Regions from separate parts of the Flexivirga oryzae genome, predicted to be linked through region 2. Evidence: riboswitches for the same ligand, from Rfam matches in the RefSeq annotation. Region 2 holds a riboswitch; each other region holds the start of a gene.

What was found. A riboswitch is a leader RNA that binds a small molecule or an ion and turns the genes downstream of it on or off. The one in region 2 is predicted to bind cobalamin.
Region 1: another riboswitch for cobalamin. It lies ahead of FHU39_RS15580 (hypothetical protein); the one in region 2 lies ahead of metE (5-methyltetrahydropteroyltriglutamate--homocysteine S-methyltransferase).
Region 3: another riboswitch for cobalamin. It lies ahead of FHU39_RS19920 (ribonucleoside-diphosphate reductase subunit alpha); the one in region 2 lies ahead of metE (5-methyltetrahydropteroyltriglutamate--homocysteine S-methyltransferase).

Annotation. Positions count from the first base shown of each region.
Region 1 covers NZ_JACHVQ010000002.1:527,542-537,130, forward strand. The annotation lists gene FHU39_RS15560 (aldo/keto reductase) at 1-491, shown strand, start outside; gene FHU39_RS15565 (ECF transporter S component) at 669-1,526, opposite strand; gene FHU39_RS15570 (ATP-binding cassette domain-containing protein) at 1,532-3,097, opposite strand; gene FHU39_RS15575 (energy-coupling factor transporter transmembrane component T family protein) at 3,094-4,185, opposite strand; gene FHU39_RS15580 (hypothetical protein) at 4,182-5,165, opposite strand; cobalamin riboswitch at 5,244-5,381, opposite strand; gene FHU39_RS15585 (nucleoside/nucleotide kinase family protein) at 5,423-6,064, shown strand; gene FHU39_RS15590 (RNA polymerase sigma factor) at 6,323-6,847, shown strand; gene FHU39_RS15595 (hypothetical protein) at 6,828-7,628, shown strand; gene FHU39_RS15600 (MoaD/ThiS family protein) at 7,745-9,589, shown strand, end outside.
Region 2 covers NZ_JACHVQ010000001.1:2,615,523-2,625,111, forward strand. The annotation lists gene FHU39_RS12345 (Na+/H+ antiporter) at 1-252, shown strand, start outside; gene FHU39_RS12350 (Maf family nucleotide pyrophosphatase) at 299-928, shown strand; gene FHU39_RS12355 (MFS transporter) at 933-2,216, opposite strand; gene FHU39_RS12360 (MFS transporter) at 2,381-3,649, shown strand; gene FHU39_RS12365 (MBL fold metallo-hydrolase) at 3,684-4,493, shown strand; gene FHU39_RS12370 (MFS transporter) at 4,498-5,805, opposite strand; cobalamin riboswitch at 5,937-6,149, shown strand; gene metE (5-methyltetrahydropteroyltriglutamate--homocysteine S-methyltransferase) at 6,204-8,513, shown strand; gene FHU39_RS12380 (YhjD/YihY/BrkB family envelope integrity protein) at 8,482-9,589, opposite strand, start outside.
Region 3 covers NZ_JACHVQ010000004.1:155,363-164,951, forward strand. The annotation lists gene FHU39_RS19915 (ribonucleotide-diphosphate reductase subunit beta) at 1-699, opposite strand, end outside; gene FHU39_RS19920 (ribonucleoside-diphosphate reductase subunit alpha) at 696-3,512, opposite strand; cobalamin riboswitch at 3,647-3,858, opposite strand; tRNA gene FHU39_RS19925 (tRNA-Gly) at 4,126-4,196, opposite strand; gene dcd (dCTP deaminase) at 4,299-4,874, shown strand; gene FHU39_RS19935 (alpha/beta hydrolase) at 4,871-5,569, shown strand; gene FHU39_RS19940 (ABC transporter ATP-binding protein) at 5,609-6,751, shown strand; gene FHU39_RS19945 (ABC transporter permease) at 6,757-7,401, shown strand; gene FHU39_RS19950 (ABC transporter permease) at 7,398-8,135, shown strand; gene FHU39_RS19955 (ABC transporter substrate-binding protein) at 8,168-9,100, shown strand; gene FHU39_RS19960 (TetR/AcrR family transcriptional regulator) at 9,185-9,589, shown strand, end outside.

The DNA of each region.
Region 1 (9,589 bases), on a different contig from region 2:
AGTACGTCGAGGCGTGGCGCGCCCTGGTGACCGCGCAGCGGGAGGGGTTGGTGACGACGATCGGCGTCTCCAACTTCACCCAGGAGCAGCTGCGCCGGATCATCGACGACACCGGGGTCACCCCGGCGGTGAACCAGATCGAGCTGCACCCCTACTTCCCGCAGGTGGAGATGCGAAAGGTCAACGCCGACCTGGGGATCCGCACCGAGGCGTGGAGCCCGATGGGCAGGCGCCAGGCACCGTTCGGCGAGCCGCCGGTCGCGGATGCGGCGACCGCCCACGACGTCACACCCGGTCAGGTCATCCTGCGCTGGCACTACCAGCTCGGGTCGCTGCCGCTGCCCAAGTCCGCGACCCCGCAGCGCCAAGCGGACAACCTCGACATTCTCGGGTTCGAGCTGACCGACGCCGAGATGGCCGCCATCACCGGACTGGCCAAGCCGGACGGCCGGCTCTTCGGCGGCGACCCCAACACCCACGAAGAGATGTGACCCCACCCCCAGCCGACAGGCTCACATAACCACCGACGGGCTCACAAATACCGCCCTCCGGCGCACAGAATCGCACCCATGAGTGAGCCTCTCGGTCATTACTGGGCCTGTCGCTGAATTGGGTGGGCGGGGTGCGCGGGGTGCGGGCGGGGTGGTCGTCTGCTGACTGGGTTGCGGTCAGGCGTCGGTGCGGATGGGGTCGTATGACGCGCGGCGGGCCGCGCGGCGCAGCAGCGTCAGCACGGGGCGGCCCAGGAGGGCGATGGCTATCGCGTTGGTGATGGCCCGTCCGGTGTCCCATCCACCGGTCGAGGTCACGAGGGTGTAGACGAGGAAGCGGTGCAGGTTGGACCACAGCGAATCCCCCGGAACATAGGCCAGATTCGCGTGCCCCGAGATGTCCGTGCCGGCGAGGAACGGCCAGCCGTAGAGGTTCATCAACGCCCCGAAGAGATACGCCACCAACACGCCGTAGCCGACCAGCATGACGATCTCGCGCCGCCCGCGGACGCGGCGTGGCAGCAGTCCGGCGCCCATCCCGATCCAGGCCGAGCAGAGCATCTGGAACGGCAGCCAGGGACCGACCCCGGCGGTCAGCAACGCCGACGCGAAGAGGGACGTGCACCCCAGCACGAAGCCGAAACCCGGCCCGAACACCCGCCCGGCGAGGATCAGCAGGAAGAACACCGTCTCGATACCCCCGGTGCCGCCACCGGTCGGCCGCAACGCGGCATCGACCGCCGACAGCACGCCGAGCATCGCCAGCGCCTTGGAATCCATGCCGCCATCGGCGAATTCGGCGAGTACGACGACGACCAGCAGCGGCAGCGTCACCGCGAAGATGATCGGCGCGTCGGTCACGTGGGCCGTGTCGGTGGCAGCGTGCCGGGTCAGCAGCGGCCAGCAGAACATCGCCAGCCCGGCGATCGAGACCAGCACGAGGACGACCGCGGACCGCAAACCCACGGGCACCGCGGAGCCGCCCAGCCGCGCCACCAGATCGGCCGGCCGGTCGGGGGCGGCGCGGTCGGTCACCGGGTTCACGCGGAGCCCTCGAGCGCCACCGCGACGTCACCGACCGTCAGGAAAGGCTCCGGTGCCAACACTTTCGCCACCTGTGGCGCGAAGATCGGCGATGATGCGACCACCTCGGCGGTCGGCCCGTCGGCGATCACATCGCCGTCCGCCAGCACGACCACCCGATCGGCCAGACCGGCGACGAACTCGACGTCGTGGGTGGCCACCAGGACCGCGTGCCCGCCACGAGCGAGCAGGTCCAGCTGTTCGGTGAGTCTCTCCTTGGCCAGGTAGTCCAGACCACGCGTCGGCTCGTCCAGCAGGAGCACACCCGGGTCACCGGCGAGCTGGATCGCCAGCACCAGCGAGAGCCGTTGGCCCTCCGACAGATCGCGCGGATTCTGCCGGTCGGGGATCCCCGGCGCGAGCCGGTCCAGCAGGTCCCGCGCGGCCGGTCCCGCGACCGCGCACTCCTCGCCGACGGTCTCGAGATAGAGCAGGTCGGCCGCCGTCTGCGGGACCAGAGCCACCGCACCCGTGGCTCCCGCCGTCTCCACCCCGTCGACCAGCACCGAGCCGCCCGCACGCGCGCCGCTCCCCTGCAGTGCCCACAGCAGGGATGACTTCCCCGACCCGTTGCGCCCCATCAGCGCGGTCACCGTGCCCTCGGCCAGATCCAGGTCGACCCCGCGCACCGCGACGTTCGCGCCGTACCGCACCGTCACACCACGCGCGGCGAGCGCCACGTCACCCGCCGAGCGGGTGCGTGCCGCCGGCGCCCGCAGCGATGACCGCAGCGGCCGCGCAGCGCGCCGTGCGTCCCGCACCGACAACGCCAACGGCGCCCACGAGCAGAGCCGGCCGAGCCCGACCACGGGCGGCGCAACCGGTGAGTCGATCATCAGGGTCGCCGGGTCGCCGCTGCGTACGACGCCGTCGCCCGGCAGGACGATCAGCGAATCGGCATACTGCACAGCGCGTTCCAGCCGGTGTTCGGCCATCACGACGGTCGTGCCCAGATCGTGGACGAGACGGGTGATCGCCGCGAGCACCTCTTCGGCCGCGCCCGGATCGAGCGCCGAGGTCGGCTCATCCAGCACGAGCACCGAGGGCGAGGTCACCAGGGCGGCTCCGATCGCGACGCGCTGCTGCTGCCCACCCGACAGCGTCGCCAGTGAGCGGCTGCGCAGCTCGGCGATCCCCAGCAGGTCGAGCGTCTCCTCGACGCGCTTGCGCATGGTTGCCGGCGGAACGCCCAACTGCTCCATGCCGTAGGCGAGTTCCTCCTCCGCCGTGTCGGCGACGAAGCCGGCCAACGGATCCTGCCCGACCCGGCCGACGACCTCCGCCATCTCGCGCGGCGGATGGTCGCGGGTGTCCAGTCCGCCGACGATCACCCGACCGGACAACCGCCCCCCGGTGAAATGCGGCACCAGCCCGTTGACGGTCCCCAGCAGAGTGGACTTCCCGGCGCCGGTGCGCCCCACGACGAGCGCGAGCTCGCCTTCCTCGACCACCAGGTCGACGTCCGCCAGTTCGGGCGGGCGGCTGTCGTCGTACCGCACCGACACGTCGGTCAGCTCGATCACGCCGGCACCTCCTGATCCTGTATGGCGCGCGGCGGCGAAACCACCACCGCGACCAGCCCGACCACGGCGGCGAGCAACGGCAGCAGGTCCACGATCGGCCATTGCACCGGGTCGGTCGACGTACTCAGGTGTGCCGGAGCGTACTTCGTCGCCAGCAGCATCAGCACGCCCGCGGCGAGCCCGCTGGCCGACACACCCCACGCCGCGAGGTCGAACGGGTCGGGCCGATACCGCGTGACCGTGCGTTCGCGTGCGGTGAAGGCCAGCCCGGCCGCAGCCAGCAGTGCGCCGAACACGAAGGCGGGCCAGCGGAACACGGCGGCCGCCTGCCCGTCCAGCACACCGAAGATCCCGATGCAGACGGCGATCAGGCCGACCAGCGTCAGCACGGCGACGGCCCGGCGGGTCCGCGGCGGGGTCGCCCCGCGGCGGCCGTACCCCCGCGAATCCATCGCCGCCGCGAGCAGCAGCGACCGGTCGAGCGCATCGCCGAGCACGGGCACGATCATCCGCCGCACCAGGTGCCACCGTCCCCCCGGCGCCGGCCGCAGCCGTTGCGCGCGTCGCACCCGCGCGATGCTCTCCGCCAGCTGCGGGAACACCGAGACGGCGACCACCACGACGGTCCCGATGTCGTAGAGGCTGATCGGCACCACCTTGAGCAGTCGCTTCGGGTTCGCCAACGAGTTGGCGGCGCCGACGCAGATGACCATCGCCGCGAGGTGGAGGCCGTCATACAGGCCGTCGAGCAGGTCGGACAGGTGCACCGGGCCCAGCAGGGTGATGCCGGCCGCCCAGTCGGGCAGCGGGATCCGCGGCAGGTCGACCAGCACCGGTCCGGTCCCGACGGCTCCGAGCAGACACCGGAACAGGACGCGGATGACGACGATGAAGGCACCGAGGGCCAGATAGACGCGCAGCGACCGCGCCCACGGGGCGTTGCCGCGGCGGGCCACCACCACGAAGCAGGAAACCCCGATGAGCAGCAAGAGCAGCAGCGGGTTCGTGGTGAACGACGCCGCCACGGCCAAGCCGATCGCCCAGAGCCACCAGGCGAGGGGGTGGACCGGAGCCCGCAGCCGCTTCACCCGAGGTTGCGCCGACGGATGATCGCGACCGCGGCCCCGCCGATCGCCAGCACCGCGAGCACGCCGCCGCCGACGGCGGTGGTGGCGTTGATGCTGCTGGACTTGTCGGACTCGTTGATCAGCCTGTCGCTGTCCGCCAGCCTCGCGCCGCCCGCGGCGACGGCGCCGCCGGACGTCGAACCGCTCGACGCCGAACCCGCGGCCGAGGCCGAGGTCGACGTGCCGCTCGCTCGCCGCGACTTCTTCGCGGCACGACTCGACGACGTGGTGTGCGACGTGTGGGCCGTCGCCGGTGCGGTCGAGGACGGACGTGACCGGTGCGCGGTGCTGCTGTGGGCGGACGGCGCCGGGTCGTGCCTCGCCGCGGTCGTGGACGGCGGCGCAGTGGTGGTCGTGTGCCGGGGCGGCGCGGTGGTGGTCGTATGACGAGGCGGTGCGGGCGGCCGGGTCGTCGTGTGGGTGGCGGTCGGCTTCGGTTTCGGCGCCGGGCGGACCGGGGCCACACCCGGGGCGACCTTGCTGCCGGTGGAGAAGGCCCAGCCCTCGAACCCGCCCGGGATGACGTGGTGGCTCGCGGCACCCTCGCTGCTGTAGCTCCAGGCGCCGCCGTTCGGGGCGTGCCAGTAGCTCCAGTAGGCGGTCGTCGGGGAGGCGTTGACACACGGGTCGGAGGCGGGCTTCCCGTAGAGCCGGCAGACGAAACCGGGCTGCCGGGCCGCCATCGTGACCGGGACCCCTGCGGCCTGCAACGCGTCCAGCCCGGTCGCGCCGCTGCGGACGGGCGCGCACCGCACCGCGACTCCCCCACCCAGGCTCCGGAAGTCCACCACCACGGTCACGCCCGTGCTGGAGGTGCAGTAGCCGTTGTAGCCGGCCGCGCGAGCCGGCGCCGCCGTCCCGGCATACAGCACCCCGCTCGCAGAGATCGCGAGCGCGCCGGCGGCAGCCGAACGCATCAACCGGCGGGGTGCGGCGGGCATACGGGGTGGATCCTTTCGGACCGCGGAACGCCACGCGCGACCCGAGAATCGCCCGAGACTGCAGTCCGCGGCAGTCGTTGTCGGTCTTCCGGTGGCGCAGGTGTTCCGGCTCACGACGTCGGGTCGTTCACGGCTGCGGGTCAGCGCCGGAGTCACACCGGCTTCCCCTGCTCGCACCTCGGACGCTCGGCCTGAGCGTCCGCCGAAAACGGTAGCACCGCTTGTGCAAAGACCCGGAATGCCGCAAAGTCCTGCCCGTGACGTCGATCCGCGAACTCAATCCCGACCGGGCCGTCCGTGCACTGACCCGGCTCGCCGACGGCACGGACCGGGTGATCGTCGGGATCACCGGCGCTCCGGGCGCGGGCAAGTCGACGGCCGCCAAGACCCTCGCCCGGCGCTGCACCGCCAGCGGCGTGCCCACGGTGGTGGTGCCGATGGACGGCTTCCATCTGGCGCAGGCGGTGCTGGAGGCGCGCGGCTGGGCGCCGGAGAAGGGCGCGCCGCACACCTTCGACGGGGCCGGGTACGTGGCGCTGATCGAGCGGATCCGCCGCGAACGACGCTGGTCGGTCTGGGCGCCCGCCTTCGAGCGGACCCTGGAGGATCCGGTCGCCGGGTCGATCGAGGTCGCACCGCAGACCCGTCTGGTCATCACCGAGGGCAACTACCTGCTGTCGCCCGACGAACCGTGGTCGGAGCTGCCCGGGCTGCTCGACGCGGTCTGGTATGTCGACACGCCCGACCAGCTGCGGCTGGACTGGCTGATCGCTCGCCGCCGCAGGTACGGCGCCACCATGCAGGAGGCGACCGACCTGGCCCTCGGCCCGGACGAGCGCAATGCCGAGCTGATCCGGGCGTCCCGCGACCGGGCGGACGCGTTCTTGCAGGTGGAGTGAGCCGCGTCATACCACCGGCCAGGCAACCTCGGCGCCGCTCGAACGTCTTCCCACCATGAGACGTGACGCAGGGGCGGCAGGGCGGGGCCTTCGGGCTCCCTCCCCGCGCTGCGTTACCCATCGACGCGATCACTGGTTAAGGTCGGAGCGAGGGGTCGGGGCCTCATGACGGTGAGCGCACCCGCCGTGTATGCCGAGAGGCCGTATCGCGTGGGAGGTCGGATCCGTGACCGTGGATCTGCGGCCACCCGCGGCGCGATGACCGCCGACGACTCGGTCGACCTGGCCGAGCTCTACCGCACGCACCACCTGCAGATGGTGCGGCTGGCGCGGTTGCTCGTCGACGACCTGGCCAGCGCCGAGGACGTCGTGCAGGAGGCGTTCCTCGGGATGCACCGCAACCGGGCGGCGCTGCGCGACTCGGGGGCGGCCGTGGGCTACCTGCGGCGGGCCGTGGTCAACCAGTCCCGCTCGATGCTGCGCCGCCGCCGCACGGTGCGCGCGCACCTCAAGGTCGCCGAGCCGGAGATCGCACCACCGGCCGACAGCGAGGTGCTGCTGGCCGAGGAACACCAGCAGGTGCTGCGCGCGGTCGACCAGCTGCCACCGCGGCAACGCGAGGTCCTGGTGCTGCGCTACTGGTCCGACATGTCCGAGGCGGAGATCGCCGCCGCCCTCGGGATCAGCAAGGGAACTGTGAAATCACAAGCAAGCCGGGCAATGACCGCTCTGGCACAGATCATGGCCGAAGGAGGCGCATCCGATGAGTCAGCACCACGATGACGACGACCTGGAGCGTCGCCTCCGGGCGGCCTTCACCGCCAAGGCCGAGCAGATCGGTCCGCACGACCTCGACACCGACCGCGAGGACGCGGTCGCCGCGTTGCTGCGCGAGCCCGCGCGGCCCGGGCGCGTCCGCAAAGTGGTGTCCGGCATCGGCATCCTCGCCGCCGCGGCCGCGGCGGTCGGGGTGGTGGCGCTCGCCATACATCCTTCGCAGCAGCACACGACCACCGCGCTGCACCCGGTGACGACGGCCGCGTCGACGGGTGTGGTCAGTGTTGCGCCGCCGACGCAGACGACACCGAGCACGACCGCGGGGGAGACACCCCACATGGGGCAGGCGACGCCGGACAACCAAGTGGGCACGCAGTCGCAGCCGCTGACGACGACCACCACGACGACGACGTCGACCAGCACGACCACGACGCCGCCGAGCTCGTCGACGACCCGCACCGCCCTCAGCGCCGGAGGGACCCAGGGGTCGTCGAGCAGCAGCACGTCCAGCAGCAGCACCCCCACCGACCGGTCCGGTGCGATCCCGCTCGACGGTCAACGCACCGTGCCGGTGCCCGAGGGCCTCACCTGGGAGGTGACCGCGGAGACCGACCGCACCCGGACGGTCCGCATCACCTACCTGCCCACCGACATCGAGGCCTGGTGGGGCACGCACCTGCCCGCGCAGGGCTGGGAGGAGTCGGCGGACCACGGGTGGACGATCCCCGGCACGGCGTATGCCGTCAGCCCGATCACCGACAAGGGGTCGTTCACCGTCACCTGGTGATCCCGGGCCGCGTTCCGGAACGAGTGTCTACAGAGTGAGACGCTTTGACGCGCTCCCATGCCGGATGGTTATCTTTCTAATCACGTTCAGTTAACCAACCGCTCGGAGAGGTAACCATGACTGCCGTGACGGCTCGGCCCCGACGCTCGCGCGCCGATCGGCCAGCGCCCGACTGGGACCTGGTTTACAAGCGCAACTACATCGAGCGACTGAAGCGGGACCGCCCGCCGATGAACGTGCGCGAAGAGCTGCCCGAGCTGATCGCTCGCGGTTACGAGGATATCCCAGAGGAGGACATCGTCCGCCTCTACTGGTGGGCGCTGGCGCACGACAAGCCGAAGATCGGCACGTTCATGGTGCGCATCAAGGTCGCGGGTGGCCTGGTCAACGCGGCGCAGGTGCGCGCGCTGGCCCAGATCTCGAACGACTACGGGCGCGGCGAGGCCGAGCTGACGACCCGCCAGGGCATCCAGCTGCACTGGGTCGAGCTGGCGAAGCTGCCCGAGGTCATGGAGCGGATCGAGGCGGCCGGTCTCACCACCAACGGCGGCGAGGGCGACACCGTCCGCAACATCACCGGGTGCCCGGTCACCGGGCTGGCCGAGGGCGAAGCCTTCGACGTGACGCCGGTGATCCGCGAGGTGGCCGACCACTTCTACGGCAACCCGGAGTTCTCCAACCTGCCGCGCAAGCACAAGTACACGATCTCGGCCTGCGAGTCGCAGTGCAACGCCCCGGAGATCTCCGACGTCGCGCTGATCGCCGTCCGCAAGGACGGCCGCGAGGGTTTCACGCTCCGCATCGGCGGAGGTATGACGAACACCCCGCGCATCTCGCGTGACGTCGGTGTGTTCATCCCCCGCGAGGAGACCGTCGAGGTCCTCGAGGCGGTCACCAACGCCTGGCAGCGCGACCTGCGTTACCGCATCTCCCGGGCGAAGGCCCGCATCAAGTTCATGATGGACGACTACGGCCCGGAGGGCATGCGCCAGCGGATCGAAGCCGCCCTCGGCCGCCCGCTGGAGGACGGCGTAGCGCCCGAGCCGACGGCCGACACCGACCACCTCGGCGTCCACCCGCAGGCTCAGCCGGGCCTGCTGTATGCCGGCGTGCCGGTCTCATCCGGCCGCATCTCCGGCGCTCAGCTGGAGGCGATCGCCGACCTGGTCGAGAGCTACGGCGGCGACGTCCGCTTCACCCGGCAGCAGAACTTCCTGCTGGGCAACATCCCCGAGTCCCGGATCGACGATGTCCGGAACACGTTGCGCGACATCGGTTTCGACCTGGACCGGGGCCGGGCGTTCGGCCGCTCGATCGCGTGCACCAGCCACCGGTTCTGCAACTACTCGGTCGCCGAGACCAAGGGCAAGCTGGAGGAGATCCTCGACGAGCTCACCGACAGCTACGGCGCCGGCCCGATCGGCGACCTGGCGATCCACGTCGACGGTTGTCCGCACGCCTGTGCGCAGCACTGGGTCGGCGAGATCGGCCTGCAGGGCACGACGACCCGCGTCGACGGCTCGGACGAGCGCATCGAGGCCTACGACCTGACCGTCGGCGGGGGGCTCGGCTCGCGCAGCGCCATCGGCCGCCGGTTGATGCGCCGGGTGCCGACGCACGAGATCAACGGCGTCATGGACCGGCTGGTCGGTGCGTGGCTGAAGGAGCGTGCCGACAAGGGCGACTTCAACTTCACTCTCGGCGACTTCTGCAACGGCCACACCGACGACGAGCTGATCGCCGTCGCCCAGGGCATCGACGTTGCCAACGCGTCGCCCGACACCAGTGTCGGCGTGCGCGTCCCCGGACCGCTGCTGCCCCTGGTGGACGGCGAGGACCGCATCGAGGTGCAGGCTCCGACCGTCGGCGAGGCACTGGCCATCGTCGCGAAGCGCTTCCCCGGGTTCAAGGAGACGGTGATGCCCGAAGGCACCGTCGACAAGGCCTTCCTGATCGCCATC
Region 2 (9,589 bases):
TGCGACCACCTCGCCAACGCGCCGTTCACCATCGACCCGCAGACACCGGACGGCTGCGCCGAATGCCTCCGGGACGGCACGGTCTGGGTCCACCTGCGGCTGTGTATGACGTGCGGTCACGTCGGCTGCTGCGACTCCTCGATCGGCAAGCACGCGACCGGACACCACGAGGAGACCGGTCACCCGGTCATGCGGTCCTTCGAGCCCGGCGAGGGCTGGCGCTGGTGCTTCGTGGACGGTGTCCTGGGCTGAATGCTCGGTCCGGGCGAGCCCTGGTCCCTGGGTAGACTCGCCCGTCGTGACCGTCGCGCTGATCCTGGCCTCCGCCTCCCCCGCCCGCCTCACGACGCTCCGCTCCGCCGGCGTCGAACCCGAGGTGATGGTGTCCGACGTGGACGAACCGGCGGCCATCGCGCGGGCCGAGGAGGGCATCGGTGGCACGCTCGCCAGTGACGAGGTCGCTCTGCTGCTCGCCCGGTCCAAGTGCGAGGACGTCGCCGCGGCAACCGATGCCGATGCGCTCGTCCTCGGCTGCGATTCGGTGCTGGAGTTCGGCGGTGAGACGTTCGGCAAGCCGGCCGACGCCGCCGAGGCGACGACCCGCTGGCAGCGGATGCGCGGCCGGTCGGGCACGCTGCACACCGGTCACTGGCTGATCGACGCCCGGGAGGAGTCGACGGGCGCTACCTTCGGGGTGGTCGCGTCCACGGTCGTGCACTTCGCCGACCTGTCCGACGCCGAGATCGCGGCGTATGTCGCCACCGGCGAACCGCTGCGGGTCGCCGGTGCCTTCACGATCGACGGCCTCGGCGGCCCCTACGTGCGGCGCATCGAGGGCGACCATCACAACGTCGTGGGGCTCAGCCTGCCGGTGCTGCGGGACATGTTCGGCGAGGTCGGGGTGACCTTCGACCAGGTGCGCGGCTGACGCCTCACAGGGTCTCGGCGGCACCGCCGGGGGCGTTGCTGACCGCCGAGATCCGCATCAGTCGCGGGAAGCCGAGCACCAGCAGACCGGACACGACCAGCAGCCCGGCGAAGATCTCCATCGCCTCCCTGCCACCGATCGTCCCGATGAGTAGGCCCATCACCGCCGGCGCGAGCGCTGTCAGCACGAGCGACAGCACGTTGTCGGCGCTCAGCACCCGGCCGAGCCGATCAGCAGGGGTCTTCGCGGTGAGCACCGCGACCACCGCCGCGTTGCACGGCGCAAGGAGGAAGGTCGCACACGCCATCAGCAGCATGAGCAGGATCGGCGCCTCCACGAACGCCATACCGGCGAACGCGATGGCACCGATCACCGGGGTGAGCAGCATCAGCACCCCCACGCTGAGGCGCTGCAGGATGCGCGCCGACAGCAGCGACGCGACCAGCATGGACAGCGCCATCGAGCTCGAGACCGCACCGATCCAGGTGGTGTCGGTACCTCGCTGCTGCATCGTGATGGTCACCGACACGACCAGCCCGGTGCCCACGAAGTTGAGGAAGATCGACAACAGGGTGATGGTCCGCAGCAGGTCGTCACCGAACAGGAAACGCAGGCCGGTGCGGATCGACGGCACCAGCGCCTCACGGTCCTCCGCTGCTGCGCCCGGGAGTGGCGTGCGCACACGCGACGCACACACGATCGCGACCAGGTAGCTGATCACGTCGGCGACCATCGGCAGGCCACGCGCGATCCCGAAGAGGAAGCCCCCGATCGGCGGTCCCGCCAGGCCGGCGGTCGCCGACCGCACCTGATTGTTGACGGCTGCGCGCGGAATGTCCTTCCTGCGCACCACGTGACGCACCGCAACCTGCTCGGCGGGACTGTAGAAGCCGTTGGCGACCCCACCGCACGCTGCGGCGATCATCAGGTGCGGCACGGTGATCCGGTCGGCGAAGGCGGCGATCGCGACGGTGAGATAGGAGACCGCCCCGAGCGCAGCGGCGGCGATCATGGTGCGTCGCCGGTCCCACCGGTCGACCAGTGCGCCGGCCGGCAGCCCGATCAGCACCAGGGCCATCGTCGTCGCACCGGCGACCAGGCCGACCGCGAGCGGGCTACCCGTCGCTGCCAGCGTGATCAGCGGGAAGGCGATGCTGCTCATCCGGCTGCCGAGGCTGGACACCGCACCGCCCGCGATGAGGTAGGCGTAGTCCCTGTTCCTGCGCAGGGGGAGGCGCGCCGCGTCGTCGGTCCACACCGTCGCGCGCCCCCTCTCGTGCACTGTCACGACGCTCCACCCTGCCATCCTGCGGACGGCAGTTGTGCCAGCGGAAGGTAATGGTTTGGTCACAGCGCGATCTCGACCGTCACCACAGCCCCACGAGCCCCCGTGCGCCAGTAGCGTCCGCACTGACCGTGAATGACTGCTTGCGTTGAAGGAGCACCATGTCGATGACATCTCCCCGCACCAAGCTCACCTCGGACCAGCGCAACGCGTTCGCCGCCGCCTACCTCGGCTGGGCAATGGACGCCTTCGACTACTTCCTGGTGGTGCTCATCTATGCGCAGATCGCCAAGGACTTCGGCAAGTCGCTGACCGAGATGTCGCTGATCACGACGATGACGCTGATCATGCGACCGGTCGGTGCGTTCATCTTCGGGCTCTGGGCGGACCGGGCCGGACGGCGCATCCCCCTGATGGTCGACGTGTCGTTCTACTCGGTGATCGGGTTCCTGTGCGCGTTCGCCCCGAACTTCTGGGTACTGATGGTGCTGCGCATGCTCTACGGCATCGGGATGGGCGGCGAATGGGGCCTGGGCGCGGCGCTGGCGATGGAGAAGATCCCGACGAACCGGCGGGGCTTCTTCTCCGGTGTCCTGCAGGGCGGCTACTCGATGGGCTACCTGATGGCGTCGCTCGCGTTCCTGGTCGTCAACACCTGGTGGGGCCTCAACTGGCGCTGGATGTTCGCGCTGTCGATCGTGCCCGCGCTGATCTCGCTGATCATCCGCTCGCGTGTCGAGGAGTCGGAGGTATGGCGGGAGAGCCAGCAGCGTTTCCGGCAGACGACGACGAGCGTCGCCGACATCGTCAAGAACCCGACGATCTGGAAGCGCTTCATCTTCCTGGTGTTGCTGATGACCGCGTTCAACTGGATGAGCCACGGCACCCAGGACGTCTACCCGACCTTCCTGAAGGAGACGACGGACCACGCCCTCGGCTTCGCCAAGTCCACGGCGACCTGGATCGCGGTGGTCTACAACATCGGGGCGATCATCGGTGGTGCGATCGCCGGCGCCCTGTCGGAGCGGTACGGACGCAAGACCATCATCATCCTGTGCTCCGTGCTCGGCCTGCCGATCGTGCCGCTGTTCGCCTACTCGACGTCGCTGGGCATGGTCATCCTCGGCTCGTTCCTGATGCAGGTGATGGTGCAGGGTGCGTGGGGCGTCATACCAGCGCACCTCACCGAGATGTCACCCGACGAGATCCGCGGGTTCTATCCGGGTGTCACCTATCAACTCGGCAACTGTCTCGCCGCGTTCAACCTGCCGATCCAGGAGTCGCTCGCGTCGTCGCACGGTTACCCGTTCGCGCTGTCCGCGACGATCATCCCGGTATTCATCGTGGTCATCATCCTGACGCTGTTCGGCAAGGAACAGAAGGGAATCCACTTCGGCACACGCGATACGAGCGTGGTCGCCGAGTCCACCGCTTGACTTCGAGCGCGCTCGAGGTCACAGGATGGTACCCATGATCACCTGTGCCACCTGTGCGGTGGAGTATGACGAGGCCGCGGCCGATCGCGACTGCCCGATCTGCGCCGACGAACGACAGTACCTGCCGGTCGGGGGCCAGCTCTGGACCGATCTGGCGAAGCTGGCCGCCGACGGCAACCGGGTCGAGGTGCTCGACCTGCGACCGGGACTGACCGGCCTGCGGACCGAGGTCGGCATCGGGCAGACCGGGCTGCTGGTGCAGACACCGGAGGGCAACCTGCTGTGGGACCCACCGGGTTTCCTCGACGAGGAGGCCGTCGCCGCGGTGGCCGAGCGCGGCGGGATCCGGTGGATCGCGGCGAGCCACCCGCACATGTTCGGGGTGCAGTTGCAGTGGTCGGCGGCGTTCGACGACGCACCGGTCTACGTCAACGCCGCGGACACGCAGTGGCTGGGCCTGCGTGGTGCGGCGATCACCGAATGGACCGATGAGTTGCACCTGGCCGACGGGCTCACGCTGCACCGCGTCGGCGGGCACTTCCCCGGCAGTGCGGTGGCGCACTGGTCGGCGGGTGCGGACGGACGCGGCACGCTGCTCAGCGGTGACACGATCATGCCGAACCCGGATCACCGCACGGTCAGCTTCATGCGCTCCTACCCCAACCTGATCCCGTTGTCCGGCAACGTGGTCCTGCGCATCGCGGAACGGGTGAAGCCGCTGGCGTTCGACGAGATCTGGAACAACTTCGGTGTCGCGGTGCCGACCGACGCGGCTGCCGCGGTGCAGCGTTCGGCGCAGCGGCACGCCGCGTGGGTCCGCGGGGACTTCGACCACCTGACCTGAGGCGTCACGCCGCGGCGGCGTCGGGCTGGGGACCCTGGTCCACCGGCGGCACGTCGGCCAGCAGCGGCATACGACGCAGCGGCCCGACGAGCCCGACCACGAGCGCGCTCAGCAGGGCGAGTCCGCCGAGCACGACGAGCGACACCTCGCCGTTCCACCACTCCACGAACAGGCCGCCGACGACGGGTGCGAGCGGTGACATCGCCATCAGCGTGGTCATCAGGGCGCTCTGCACCCTGCCCTGCATCGCTTCCGGCGTGATCAGCATGACGTAGGTCATGAAGCCGGCGTTGACTGCCGGGATCAACAGGAATCCGACCGCGAGCAGCACCAGCAGCACCGGGTAGCTGTGCACGAATGCACACGCCACCAAGCACGTCCCGAGCAACACCGTGCCGACGATCAGCGCGCGCCCGGCGGCCAGCTTCTTCAGTACGATCGCGGACAACAGCGCGCCGACGATCGTCGCGACCGCGATCGCGGTCTCCGCCAGCCCGATACCCACGGGTCGGACACCACGTTCCTGCAGTACGACGATCAGCACCAGCAGGAACCCGTTGACCGCGAAGTTGAGCAGGGTCGCGACGACCACCACCGGTCGCAGCACCTCGTGACGCCAGACGAACTTCAGACCGGATCGCATTGCCTGCAAAGGCGGTTCGTGCTCTCCACCTTCGGGCCGCGGCGCCGGGAGCGGGGTGCGGACCAGCAGTGCAGCGGCGGCGGACACCACGTAGGAGACGACGTCGGCGAGCACCGGGAGCGAGCGGGAGACCGAGAAGAGCAACCCGCCCAGCGGAGGTCCGATCAGCCCGGTCACGCCCTGGCGGCCCTCGACGGCCGACATGGCGGTGCTCAGGTCCGGTGCCGGCACCACCGCTTTGGTGGCGAGCGTGTCCGCCGGGCCGAACACCGACTCCGCGGCACCGACGACCACACCGGCGACCACGAGGTGGGCGATGGTGAGCAGATCGGCGGCGTAGGCCACTACGACCGTCGCGTAGGCCGCCGCCGCGACGAGCGCCGACCAGACCATCGCCTGCCGTCGGTTCCAGCGGTCGACGAAGGCCCCGGCGGGCAGCCCGGCGACCACGAGCCCCGCGACCACGGCTCCCCCGACGAGTCCGGCGAGCGCCGCACTGTGAGTCATCCACAGGGCGAGCAACGGGAACGCCAGCCCGCTCATCCGGGAACCGATGCCGTTGAGCGTGTTGCCGACCACCAACAGCTGGAAGTCCCTGTTACGCCAGAGAGCCGGGCGTTTCGCGTCGGTCGGCAATTCGTCGCACATCGCGTCCCCCGGTGATGTCATGGGAACAGCCTCCTCCAGCCACAATTTTTCACAACTGAATTTGCGCATCATCGGTGCCCCGCTGGACGAGGTCCTCGGCGTCGGGGAGACCACGGATCGAACCGCCCCACGCGGCCCGGCAGAGGATCAGTAGGCTGCTGCTCGCGACAGGTTCGCGTCATACCGAGTGATCGGTGTGCGCGTCGCAAGAGGGAACCCGGTGCGAGTCCGGGACTGCCCCGCAGCGGTATGTGAGAACGACCTCCGTCACACGCACTGGCCACCAGCCGGGAAGCGACGGACAGTAGGCGCCTTTCGACGGCCTGCTCACGAGTCCGAAGACCTGCCTGTCGCCCGAGCCCGAACCCGGGCACGGCCGATTCTGTGACCTCTCGGGTGGGTCGCGAAGGAGTATGACGATGACCGACAGCACCACTTCCACGACCGTTCTCGGCTGGCCACGCCAGGGCCCGAAGCGGGAACTCAAGCGAGCCATCGAGGCCTACTGGGCCGGCCGTTCCAGCGCCGACGAGCTGCACGACATCGCCGCAGCATTGCGCGCGGATGCGTGGAAGCTCCTTGCCGACAACGGGATCGACGAGGTACCGACCGGCGACTTCTCCTACTACGACCACGTGCTCGACGCTGCGACCATGGTCGGCGCGATCCCGCAGCGCTACCGCGACGCCGCCGACAACGACCTGGACGTCTACTTCGCAATGGCGCGCGGCAACGACACGGTCGCGCCGCTGGAGATGACCAAGTGGTTCGACACCAACTACCACTACCTGGTGCCGGAGCTGTCGCCCGGGACGACGTTCACCGCGGACGCCTCCCGGCAGCTCGCCCACCTCGCGCAGGCCACCGCGGCGGGCCACCCCGCGCGACCGGTCCTCGTCGGCCCCCTGACCTTCCTGTTGCTCGCCAAGCCTGCGCCGGACGCACCCGCCGACTTCGACCCGCTGACGCTGCTCGACCCGCTGCTCGAGGTGTATGTCGAGATCCTCGACCAGTTGCAGGAGGCCGGAGCGCAGTGGGTGCAGCTCGACGAGCCGGCACTGGTGCTCGATCAGCCGGCGACCGTGCTGGAGGCGGCGCGGCACGCCCTGGGCCGGCTGGGCTCCGCGATGAAGCGCCCGCAGCTGGTCGTCGCCAGCTACTTCGACGCCCTGCAGGGTGCGTTCGAGGTGCTCGCCGACGCGCCGGTGGACGGCCTGGCGATCGACTGCACCGTCCCCGACAACGTGACCGCGATCCTGGAGCACGGACTCGCCGGCAAGCGCCTGGTCGCCGGGGTGATCGACGGCCGCAACATCTGGGCCGCCGACCTGGACGACCGGCTCACCACGCTGCGCCGGCTCGCCGAGCGCGTCGACGACCTGGTCGTCGGCACCTCCTGCTCGCTGCTACACGTCCCGCTCGACGCCGCCAAGGAGACCGCCGTCGACGACGAGCTGCGCAGCTGGCTCGCGTTCGCCCGCGAGAAGGTGCTCGAAGTGCGCACTCTCGCAACGGCGCTCACCGACGAGACGGCCGCCGCACCGGCGCTCGAGTCGGCCCGGAACGCTCTCGCGTCCCGACGCGCATCGGCGCGCACCTACAACGACGCCGTGCGCGCGCGGATGGCCGCCGTCACCGACGCCGACGCCCACCGCGGCGCTGGGTACGACGAGCGGCGGACGCTGCAGCAGGAAGCGCTCGGCCTCCCGCTGCTGCCGACGACCACGATCGGCTCGTTCCCGCAGACCGACTCGCTGCGCAAGGCCCGGGCGGCACTGCGCCGCGGCGAGATCGGCCAGGCGGCCTACGACGCGACCATGCGGGACGAGATCGCCGCGGTCATCGAGTTGCAGGAGCAGCTCGGCCTGGACGTGCTGGTGCACGGCGAGCCGGAACGCAACGACATGGTGCAGTACTTCGCCGAGCAGCTGGACGGCTACCTGGCGACCACCCACGGCTGGGTGCAGTCGTACGGCACCCGGTGTGTGCGACCGCCGATCATCTTCGGCGACGTCTCCCGTCCCGAGCCGATGACGGTCCGCTGGTGGCAGGCCGCGCAGTCGATGACCGAGCGTCCCGTCAAGGGCATGCTGACCGGCCCGGTGACGATGCTCGCCTGGTCCTTCGTCCGTGACGACCAGCCGCTGGGCGACACCGCGCGCCAGGTCGCGCTCGCCCTGCGCGACGAGGTGAGCGACCTCGAGGCCGCGGGCTGCCGGGTCATCCAGGTCGACGAGCCGGCGCTGCGCGAGACGCTGCCGCTGCGGGAGTCCGACCGGCCGGCATACCTCGAGTGGGCAACCGAATCCTTCCGGCTGGCAACGAGTTCCGTGACCGATGCTACGCAGGTCCACACGCACATGTGCTACGCGGACTTCGGCGACATCTTCGCGGCGATCGACGACCTGGACGCGGACGTGATCAGCCTTGAGGCCACCCGGTCGGGTATGTCGCTCGCCGACGAACTGAAGGAATCGGGCTACGCCAAGGGCGTCGGCCCGGGTGTCTACGACATCCACTCACCGCGGGTGCCTTCCAGCGAGGAGGTGCGCGAGCTGCTGCAGAAGGCGGTGGACGCACTGCCGGCCCAGCAGGTCTGGGTCAACCCGGACTGCGGGCTGAAGACCCGGCGACCGGACGAGGTGCGCGCCGCGCTCGCGAATGTGGTGTCGGCGGCAGCCGAGGTGCGGGAAGGGCTCAGCGCCCGGCCGACCACGGCCCGCGGATGACCGGAGCGGTGTCCTCGACGTCGTCGTCCTCGTCGTCGGCCTCCGTCGGGTGGCGGCCCACCAGCGGGATGGTGCGCTCGTCGTTCTTCGGAGCGCCCGCGGCGTGCACGGCCGGGAGCCGGTGAGCTTCCAGCGGGTCCTGTGAGGCCCGGGTCGGCATCGGCTCGGTGGCCGTCACCGGCGGTGGGACGTCCTGCTCGCGCAGGGTTCCCGGCGCCGGTGCCGGCTCCGGTGCGCCGTCGGCGCCGTCGGCGCCGTCGAAGTCGAGCGGCAGCTGGACCTCCTCGTGCGCCGGTTCGTCCCCCGGTGGATCGGGTGGTCGTTCGAAGCCGATGTCGATCTGCTGGAAGCCCTTGAGCCGGGTCGCCCTGGCGAGTCCGCTGTAGGCGCGGACGTCGGCGTCGGTCAGCTCGACGTTGTCGGTGAACGGCGTCAGGAGCGCTCGCGGCCACAGGTGCAGCACCCACACGGCATTGATCTCCATGCTGATGACGATGATCATGCCCGCGATGAAGAGGAACAGCATCAGCCCGAGAACCACCGCGAGCGTGCCGTTCATGGCCTTGTTGCGCTGCACGACGTGCTCGACGTAGATCCCGCCGAAACGCTGGAGCACCTGCCACATGAACGCCGCGAACAGCGCGCCCGGCCAGATGTCCCGCCACCGCAGCGAGCGATTGGTGGCCACGTGGTAGGCGACCATGATCGCGAAGACGTCGATGCCGAGGGTGCCCACATCGACACCGAACGCGGCCAGACCCGCCAGGTGCACCAGCCGTGGCATGACCTGCGTCAGACCGATCGTGGCGAGCAGCGCGGTACCGAGCAACGCGATCAGGCCGACCGACTTCCCACGGGCGGCGAACGGGTTGGGCCGCGAGTTGCGCGGCACGTGCCACACGCTGTTCGCGATGAACTGGAACGCCTGCGCACTGCCCAACGCACCGTAGAGGGCGACGATCGTGCTGACCGTGATGGACACCCAACTGCCCGATAGGGCATTCGGCGAGGCGATCTGGTCGCTGATGATCGGGAATTCGTTGAGAGCCGACGTGATCAGATCCTGCTGCAGGCTG
Region 3 (9,589 bases), on a different contig from region 2:
CTCCAGCACGGTGAGGATGAGGTTCATGCCGAACTTCAGGTGCAGCGACTCGTCGCGCACGATCCAGTCGATCAGCGAGCCGAAGTTGCGCAGCAGGTTCCGCTGCCGGAAGCTCAGTGCGACCATGAAGCCGCTGTAGAACCAAATACCTTCCAGCACAACGTTGTACGCCACCAGGTTGCGCACGAAGTCGCGCTTGCCCTCGGTCGTCGAGATGTCCAGGGTCTGCTCGGCCATCCGCTGGATGTAGCGGACCTCGAACTCCTCCTTCGCGGCCATCGACGGGATGTCGACGTGCGCCGCGTAGGCCTCGGCACGGTCGATCGGGAAGGTCTCCAGGACGTATTCGAACGCCATGCAGTGGTTCGCCTCCTCCCACATCTGCTTGGCGAGGTAGAGGTGTGCCTCCGCGGCGCCGACGTAGGGATAGACGCCGAAGGCGAGGGCTTTGTTGACGAGCAACTCGTTCGGATTGAAGTAGCTCATCAGGAAGGTGACCGCGTGGCGTTCCTCGTCGGTCATCCGCTCGAAGTCCGCAAGGTCCTCACCCAGCTGGATCTCATGTGGGAACCAGGTGTTCGCGACGGCCTGGTTGTAGAGGTCGTAGGCCCACTGATAACGGATCGGCTTCAGGAGCAGGGCATCTTCGATGCCGGTGCCGAGGATCGAACTCCTCGTGTCCGAAGTAGTGGATGTCATTGGCATGCCTCGCAGTTCAGCAGTTCTTGGGGGTCGGTCGGGCAGGTGAAGCCCTCGGCGAACTCCGCATCCGCAGCAGCCACGGGCATCGCCTGGGTGACGGGGGCATGCACGGGCGCCGGCTCGGTGACGGGGACATCCACGGGCGCTGGCTGGGTGATGGAAGCATGCACGGGCGCCGGCTGGGCGACGGGGGCATCCACGGGCGCCGGCTGGGTGATGGGAGCATGCACGGGCGCTGGCTGGGTGATGGGAGCATCCACGGGCGCTGGCTGGGTGATGGGAGCATGCACGGGCGCTGGCTGGGTGATGGGAGCATGCACGGGCGCTGGCTGGGTGATGGGAGCATCCACGGGCGCTGGCTGAGTCGCGGGGGAGCGAAGCGGAGGAGCGGATCGAAGTCCGCCCGTCTGTTCCGATGCGTCAGCTTCAGTCGTTGCCCGCCGTGCGAAGCCGAAACCGCCTCCGGCGCGGCCGCTCTCGACGGCCTTGTTGACCTTGACCGTCGACTGCTCGGCACGGTGCCGTGGCTTCATGTGCAGGTAGTACGTCGTCTTGACACCCTTGCGCCAGGCATCGACATACAGGTCGCTCATGCCGCCGATGTCGCGCGACTCCAGGTAGATGTTGCGGCTGATCGCCTGGTCGATCCACTTCTGGGCTCGGGACGCAACCTGCAGGTATGCCGTGGGAGGCAACTGGAACGACGTCTGGAAGATTTCCAGGAGGTCCTCCGGCACACCGGGCACGACCGACAGGTCGCCGCGCGAGCGGAGCAGTTCCTCACGGACCGCGTCCCACAGGCCGCGCTCCTCCAACGCCGCAACCAGGTTGCGGTTGACCTCCAGGAACTTACCGGACGAGGTCGTGCGTGAGAACAGTTGTGAAAACTGCGGATCTAGTCCGGGTGTGGTGCCGGCGACCAAGCCGATCGACGCCGTCGGCGCGATCGCCATCAGCGTTGCGTTGCGGATACCGTCCTTGACGCGTTCCCGCAGAACGTCCCAGTCCATCCGGCTGGTCCGTGGCACGTCGACCTCGACCGCCCGACGCCGCTCCAGCACCTCGAGGGTGTCGATCGGGACCAGGCCACGTGACCAGCCGGACCCCTCGAAGTTCGGGTAGGCGCCGCGCTCCTGGGCGAGGTCACACGACGCATCGATCGCGTGCCAGCTGATGAATTCGGCCAGCCGGTCGATGAGGTCCGCGGCTTCTTCCGATGCGTAGGACAGGCCGAGCTTCTCCACCACGTCGGTGAATCCCATGAACCCCAGGCCGATTGCGCGGTTCTGGTCGTTGGAGTGCTCGGACTCGGGCACCGACGAACGCGTGATGTCGATCAGGTTGTCGAGCTGTCGCACGGCGACGCGGACGGACTCGGCGAGCCGGTCCCAGTCCCACTCATCATCCACCAGATGCCGGGAGAGGTTGATGGAGGCGAGGTTGCACACCGAGACGTTGTCACGGTCCTGCGGCAGGGTGATCTCGGTGCACAGGTTCGACAGGTGGATCGTGCCGGTGTTGTCGTTGAGCGCCCGCTGGTTGATGGTGTCCTTCCAGGTCAGCCACGGGTGCGAGGTGGTCTGCAGCGACACGAGGATCGACTTCCACTGTGCGCGCGCCCGGATCTTCTTGAAGGAGCGCAGTTTTCCGGTCTCGGCGAGGGCGGCATACTCCTTGTACCGCCGGGAGAAGTCGTCACCGACGAGCTCGACCAGGTCGGGAGTCTCCAGGGGGTCGAAGAGGTACCAGTCGTCGTCCGCCACCACGCGCTTCATGAACTCGTCGGACAACCAGACCGCTATGTTGGCGGTGCGGGCCCGCCGGTAGGGGTCGCCGGCGTTCTGCCGGAGGTCGAGGAACTGCGGGAAGTCCAGGTGCCAGTTCTCCATGTAGAAGCACAGCGCGCCGAACTTCTTCCCGCCACGGGACACGGCGCGCAGGATTGAGTCGATCGTGTGCATGAACGGGATCGGGCCGGTGGAGGTGGTGTTGTTGCTCCGGATCGGGCTACCCTCAGAGCGCAGTTTGGAGACCGAAAGACCAATGCCACCAGTACCTTTGGTGAGCCACATGACGTCACGCATCGACTTGGCGATGTGCTCGATGTCGTCGTCCATCTGCATCACGAAGCAGTTCGACAGCTGCGGGGTGTTGGTGCCTGCATTGACCAGGGTCGAGCCGGCGGCGAGGTAGTCGAGCGACGCCATCTTGCGGTAGAAGCCGATGGCGGCCTGCGTCGGGTCCTTCTCGTTCACCGACATTCCCATGGCGACGCGCATCCAGAAGTATGCGGGCACCTCCAACGGCTGCCGCCTGGAATCCGTTGCCATGTAACGGTTCTTGAGGGTGATGATGCCGATGTAGCGCAGGCCGTCGTCCAGGTGGTGATCGAGGGCGGCGGCCAGCTGCTCGAGGTTGAACGCCGACGCGAGGCGCGCGTCGAAGAGTCCGTCCTCGACGGCCTCCCGCACGTAGCCGGGGAAACGTGCCTGGTGCAGCAGCGCGAGCTCCGACTGTGTCTCGAAGTCGCCGAGCACCTTCTTGTAGATCGTCTTGAGCAGCAGCCGGGAGGCGATCACGTCGAAGTCCGGGTCGTCCTTGACGTTCTGGACGGCCACCGAGATCGCGGCTTCGTCGAGCTGTTCGGTGGTGATCCCGTCGAAGAGCGTGATCGCCAGCTCCGAGGCGATCTGCATGGTCATCGCCATGGCGTTCGGCAGGCCGTCTGCGGCTCGCTCGATCGCCCGGTTGATGCGGTCTGCGTCATACGGCTCGCGTGAACCGTCGCGCTTGGTGACGTGTATGGCCACGTGCGTTGTCTCCCGTCTTCCCTCACTGTCGGTCCGGCGAGGAGGACGGCGAGCGGGCAGCGCAGGGCACGTGGCTCGCTGCCGCTCGTTCGTCAGCCCTTCCCGCGCGGGCTGCGGTCGGACCCGCCCGCGAGTGCGCGGTCGGGGCAGTGGCAGGTCTTCGGACTCGTGACTCCGTGCGCGGCCGCGCACACCTACCGGTCGTCGCTTCCCGGGCCGGTCAGCCCAGTGCTGATGACGACTTTCGTCCTCACTCACCGCTGCGGGGGCAGTGCCGGACTCTCACCGGCTTCCCTCTCTCCTCGGGTGCTGCGACCGTCGTATGACGACAGTCGCAACACTCGAACCAGCTGCAACAGACACACTATCTAGTGGTGTCCTGTTTGCCAAGCCCCCACATGCTGTAGTTGCAAACGTGTAATTTCATCGATGTCAAATCGGCGGAATGACGCGGAGAAACCACTCGGCGACAGGCTCACAAGACGCCGATAGGCTCAGAAATACCGCAGTCGCGCCGGGCATTTACTGAGCCGGTGAGGGTGTTTCTGAGCCTCTCGGTCAACTCCGCACGACGCGGAGGACTCGATGGGGGGCGCTGGGGAAAGCTCCGAAGAGCGAGTGACGAGAATCGAACTCGCGTATTCAGCTTGGGAAGCTGATGTTCTACCATTGAACTACACTCGCGTGCCGCGAAACGGTCGCCGACAGGCGCTCGCTCGGACCGGCAGGAGTCTAACTCACCAACGCCCGCCACGCGGCAACCGCCCGCCCGGTAGCGTGACCACCGTGCTGCTCTCCGACCGCGACATACGTGCCCAGATCGATGCCGGCCGGGTCCGTCTCGAGCCCTACGACGAGGCGATGATCCAGCCGTCGAGCATCGACATCCGGATGGACCGCTACTTCCGGCTGTTCGACAACCACAAGTACCCGTTCATCGACCCGGCGGCCGAACAGGACGAACTGACCCGGCTGATCGAGACAGAGCCCGGTGAGCCGTTCGTGCTGCACCCCGGTGAGTTCGTCCTCGGCTCGACGTACGAGCAGGTGACGCTCCCGGACGACATCGCCGCGCGCGTCGAGGGCAAGTCCAGCCTCGGCCGGCTCGGCCTGCTCACCCACGCGACCGCCGGCTTCGTCGACCCCGGGTTCTCCGGTCACGTGACGCTGGAACTGTCCAACGTGGCGACATTGCCGATCAAGCTCTGGCCGGGCATGAAGATCGGCCAACTGTGCTTCTTCCAACTGAGCAGTCCAGCCGAAAACCCTTACGGCAGTGAGAAGTACGGCTCGCACTACCAAGGGCAGCGCGGTCCCACGGCCAGCCGCTCCTACGCGAACTTCCACCGGACCGACGTGTGACGCGCGCCGATGTGCTGCTGGGGCGTCGGGCGGTGACGGGAAGCCAGCGTTTCGAGGTCGGCCCGTCGCACGACGGCGCGCACCCGTTTCTCACGCTGCCCGACGGGCGGCGCACGCCCGATGCGATCGCGCTGCTGCTGCACGGCGGGGCCGAGCACGGCCTGGAACGCACCACCAAACGCACCCCGCCACTGCTGCGCATGCTCGCCGTCGGTCGCCGCATCGAGGCGGACCTGGGTGGGCGGGTCGGCGTGGCAACCCTGCGGGACGCGGTGCGCGGCTACAACGGCGAGCAACGGTCACCGGTCGTCGACGCCCGGTGGGCGCTGCGCCGGGTGCGCGACCTCTACCCCGGCCTGCCGGTCGCGCTCGTCGGACATTCGATGGGCGGCCGGGTCGCCCTGGAGTTGGCCGGGAGCGAGGGTGTCGTGGCCGTGGTCGGTATGGCGCCGTGGATCCCGCAGCAGTATGACGTGCAGCCATTCCTGGGTCGGCACACCCTGCTGCTGCACGGACGCAAGGACGTCGTCACCGATCCGCGGGAGAGCGCGACGCTGGTGCGGCGCATCACCGAGGCCGGCGGGGACGCGCGCGGCATACAACTGGCCGACTGGCACGCGATGCTGCTGCAGGCACGTGCCTGGCACCGGCATACGACCAGGTTCCTGGCGCAGACGCTGCTCGACCCGCGGTAGCGAGGGGAATGTCGGTCCGCTGCGTTACGTTTGATGACCATGATCCGCTTCGAGCAGGTGGTCAAGACCTACGGCGGGGGAGACAGGGCCGTCGACGATCTCTCCTTCGAGGCGCCGACCGGCAAGATCACCGTCCTGGTGGGCCCGTCCGGCTGTGGCAAGACCACGTCCCTGCGGATGATCAACCGGATGATCGAGCCGACCAGCGGGCACATCTACATCGATGACGAGGACGTGCAGGCCGTCAACGCGGCCAAGCTCCGGCGCGGCATCGGCTATGTCATCCAGCACGCCGGGCTCTTCCCCAACAAGAGGGTGGTCGACAACGTCGCCACCGTGCCGGTCCTGCTCGGGACATCGAAGCAGCAGGCCCGCGAGCGGGCTCGCGAAGTGCTCGAACTCGTGGGACTGCCAGGAGATTTCGCCGACCGGTGGCCGTCGCAGCTGTCCGGAGGACAACAGCAGCGGGTCGGCGTGGCACGTGCGCTGGCCGCCGATCCGCCGGTGATGCTGATGGACGAGCCGTTCAGCGCGGTCGACCCCGTCGTGCGCGAGCAGTTGCAGGACGAGTTCCTACGGCTGCAGCGCGATCTCGGCAAGACGATCGTCTTCGTGACCCACGACATCGACGAGGCGCTCAAGCTCGGTGACCAGATCGTGGTGATGCGCGTCGGCGGCAAACTCGCGCAGTTGGCCGATCCGGCCTACCTGCTCGCGCACCCGATCGACGACTTCGTCGCGGACTTCATCGGCCGCGACCGGGGTTATCGCGCGCTGACCTTCACCGAGACACCGCAACTGCCGTTGGCGGCGGAGCCGACGGTGCCGCTCGGCACGACGCCCGAGCAGGCGCGCGCGGCGACCCGGGACGAGTGGCTGCTCGTCGTCGACGACGGCCGGCCGGCCGGTTGGGTCCAGCCGGGCCAGATCGCCGCGCCCATCGAGCCGGCGATGCTGCACCGCGGCGGCACGGTGGCGCGCGCTTCGGGCCCGTTGCGGGCGGCCCTGGATGCCGCGCTGTCGTCACCGAGTCGGCGGGGAGTCATCGCCGGGGAGGACGGGCGGCTGCTCGGCACCGTGCGGGCCCACGAGGTGCTGCAGGCCATCGAGGCGACCGATCGCCCACCGGTCGACGAGGCCGACATCGCGCCCGAGCACGCCGGCCTCTCGCTGGACAAGTAGCCCCGATGCTCTCCTTCATCCAGGACCACTGGTCCGACATCCTCAGCAGGGGGATCCAGCACGCCTGGTTGGCGGGTCTGCCGCTGCTGATCGGCCTGCTGATCTCGCTCCCACTGGGCTGGCTGGCGCGCCGGGCCGCCTGGCTGCGGGTGATCCTGGTCGGCGGGTCGAGCCTGCTCTACACGATCCCGTCGCTCGCGCTCTTCGTGCTCATACCCCTCGTCGCCAAGACCAAGATCATCGACCCGACGAACGTCATCATCGCGATGACGATCTACACCATCGCACTGCTGGTGCGCACCGTCGCCGACGCACTCGGCGCGGTGTCGGAGGAGACCACGCAGGCCGCAATCGCCATGGGTTACACGCCGATCCGACGCTTCTTCGGTGTCGAGCTGCCCCTCGCCGTGCCCGTCATCTCGGCCGGGCTGCGGGTGGCGGCGGTCAGCAACGTCGCCATCGTCAGCGTCTCCGCGCTGCTCGGCATCCGGCAACTCGGGTTCTACCTGACCGACGGCTACCAGATCAACTACTGGGCAGAGGTGTGGACGGGCATCGCGGCCTGCCTGGTCCTGGCGCTGATCTTCGACGTGGCGATCCAGCTGGTCACCAGGGTCCTCACGCCGTGGCAGCGGGAGGTGGGCGCATGATCGGGCAGGTATGGCGCTGGCTGATCGACGGCGCGAACTGGCAGGGCAGCACCGGGATCACCCATCGGTTGCTGGAGCACCTGGAATACACCGGCGAGAGTGTGCTGATCGCCGCTGTCATCGCGCTGCCGATCGGCGCCGTGATCGGTCACTCCGGCCGAGGGAAGTGGATCCTGTCGGCTGCGAACGCGTTCCGTGCGATCCCCAGCCTCGGTCTGCTCTTCGTGGTCGCGATGTGGTTCGTGTCCCGGCTCACCAGCGACGCGGCATACCTCGTCCCGACGATCGTGGTCCTGGTCATCCTGGCCATACCGCCGCTGCTCGCCGGCGCCTACAGCGGCGTGAGCGAGGTGGACCCGGCCGCGCGAGATGCCGCGTTCGGCATGGGTATGACGGGCCCGCAGGTGCTGGCCCGCGTCGAACTGCCCTGTGCGCTGCCGCTGATCTTCTCCGGGCTGCGCAGTGCCGCACTGCAGGTGATCGCCACCGCGACCATCGCGGCGGCGATCAGCGTCGGCGGACTGGGCCGCTACCTGATCGACGGTCTGGCCAACAGCGACTACGTCCAGATGGCCGGGGGCGCGATCCTGGTCGCCGCACTGGCGCTCGTCGTCGACGGGGTGCTGGCCGCGCTGCAACGACTTCTCGTGCCGGGCGGACTGCGCTCGGCACGTCCTTCCCGCCACAAGCGCCGCGCCGCGGTCGCCGAGGCCCGGTCGGCACCCGCCGCCTGAACTTCCGATCCCAACCGAGATGAGGACACACCATGAAGCGCACACTCTCCGTGACCGCACTGGGCATCGCAGCGTCGCTCGCGCTCGCCGCGTGCGGCGGAGGAAGCGACAACCCGCTCGGCAACGGCTCGAGCACTGCGGGCAACGTGCCGAGCGGCACGGCCGCGGCCGGCACGATCCGGGTCGGTGCCGCCAACTTCCCCGAATCGGAGCTGATCGCCGCGATCTACGCCGCGGCGCTGAACGCCAAGGGCGTCAAGGCAACGACCGGGGACCCGATCGGTGCTCGCGAGGTCTACCTCAAGGCACTGAAGCAGGGATCGATCGACCTGATCCCCGAATATGCCTACTCACTGCTCACCTTCTACGACGCGTCGGCGACGCAGACCGCACCCGACGCGGTCCGGGCGGCGCTGGTCAAGAAGCTGCCGGCCGGCGAGACGATCCTGGACGCTGCGGCGGCGCAGGACTCCAACACGGTCACCGTGACCAAGGCGACCGCCGACAAGTGGCACCTGAAGACGATCGGCGATCTGGCGAAGCACTCCAGTGAGGTGACCTTCGCGGCGCCGTCGGAGTTCCAGGGAAGGGAGCAGGGTCTGAAGGGTCTGAAGCGGAAGTACAACCTGGTGCCCAAGAGCTTCCGGGCGCTGCAGGGCACCGCGATCGCCCAGGCGCTGAAGAACAACCAGGCCCAGGCCGCGAACATCTTCACGACCGACCCGTCCATCAAGGCCGACGGTTTCGTCGTGCTGCAGGACCCGAAACACGTCTTCGGCAGCGACAACGTCATCCCGCTGATCAGCAAGGCGAAGGCCACCCAGCAGGTGCAGACGATCCTCAACGCCGTGCAGGCCAAGCTGACGACGCCGAAGCTGGCTGCGATGGACAAGCAGGTCCAGGTCGACCACAAGGACGTGTCGACCGTCGCCAAGCAGTTCATCTCGAGCAACGGCCTGGGCTGACCTATCCCACGAAGTCCTCGGCTCCTGCCGCGCCCCGAAAATAAATGAGTGAGCACTCACTCATTTATGCTAGATTGCCGATCCATGGGCAGCAGGACGACGGAACGAGCCACCACACGAGCGCGTCGCCTCCCGCCGCACGAGCGGCGGGAGGCGCTGCTCGACACGACTCTCGGATTGATCCGCGAGGGCCCCAAGCTCCCCACCACCCGTGAGATCGCCGAAGCGGCCGGGGTTGCCGAGGGCACCATCTTCCGGGCGTTCGCCACCAAGGACGAGCTCTTCGACGCGGTGCTGGAGCGCACCTTCGACTCCGCACCGCTGGTCGACGCGTTGCAGAAAGTCGATGGCGACGCGGGTCTGGAATCGGTGATGATCGAGATCGTCCGACTCCTGCAGGCCCGGTTCGTGGAGATCTTCGACGTCATGGGCGCCTTCAGCCTGATGGGGCCGCCCGAGCGTTTTCGTGACCCGCAAGTGCAGCGTCGC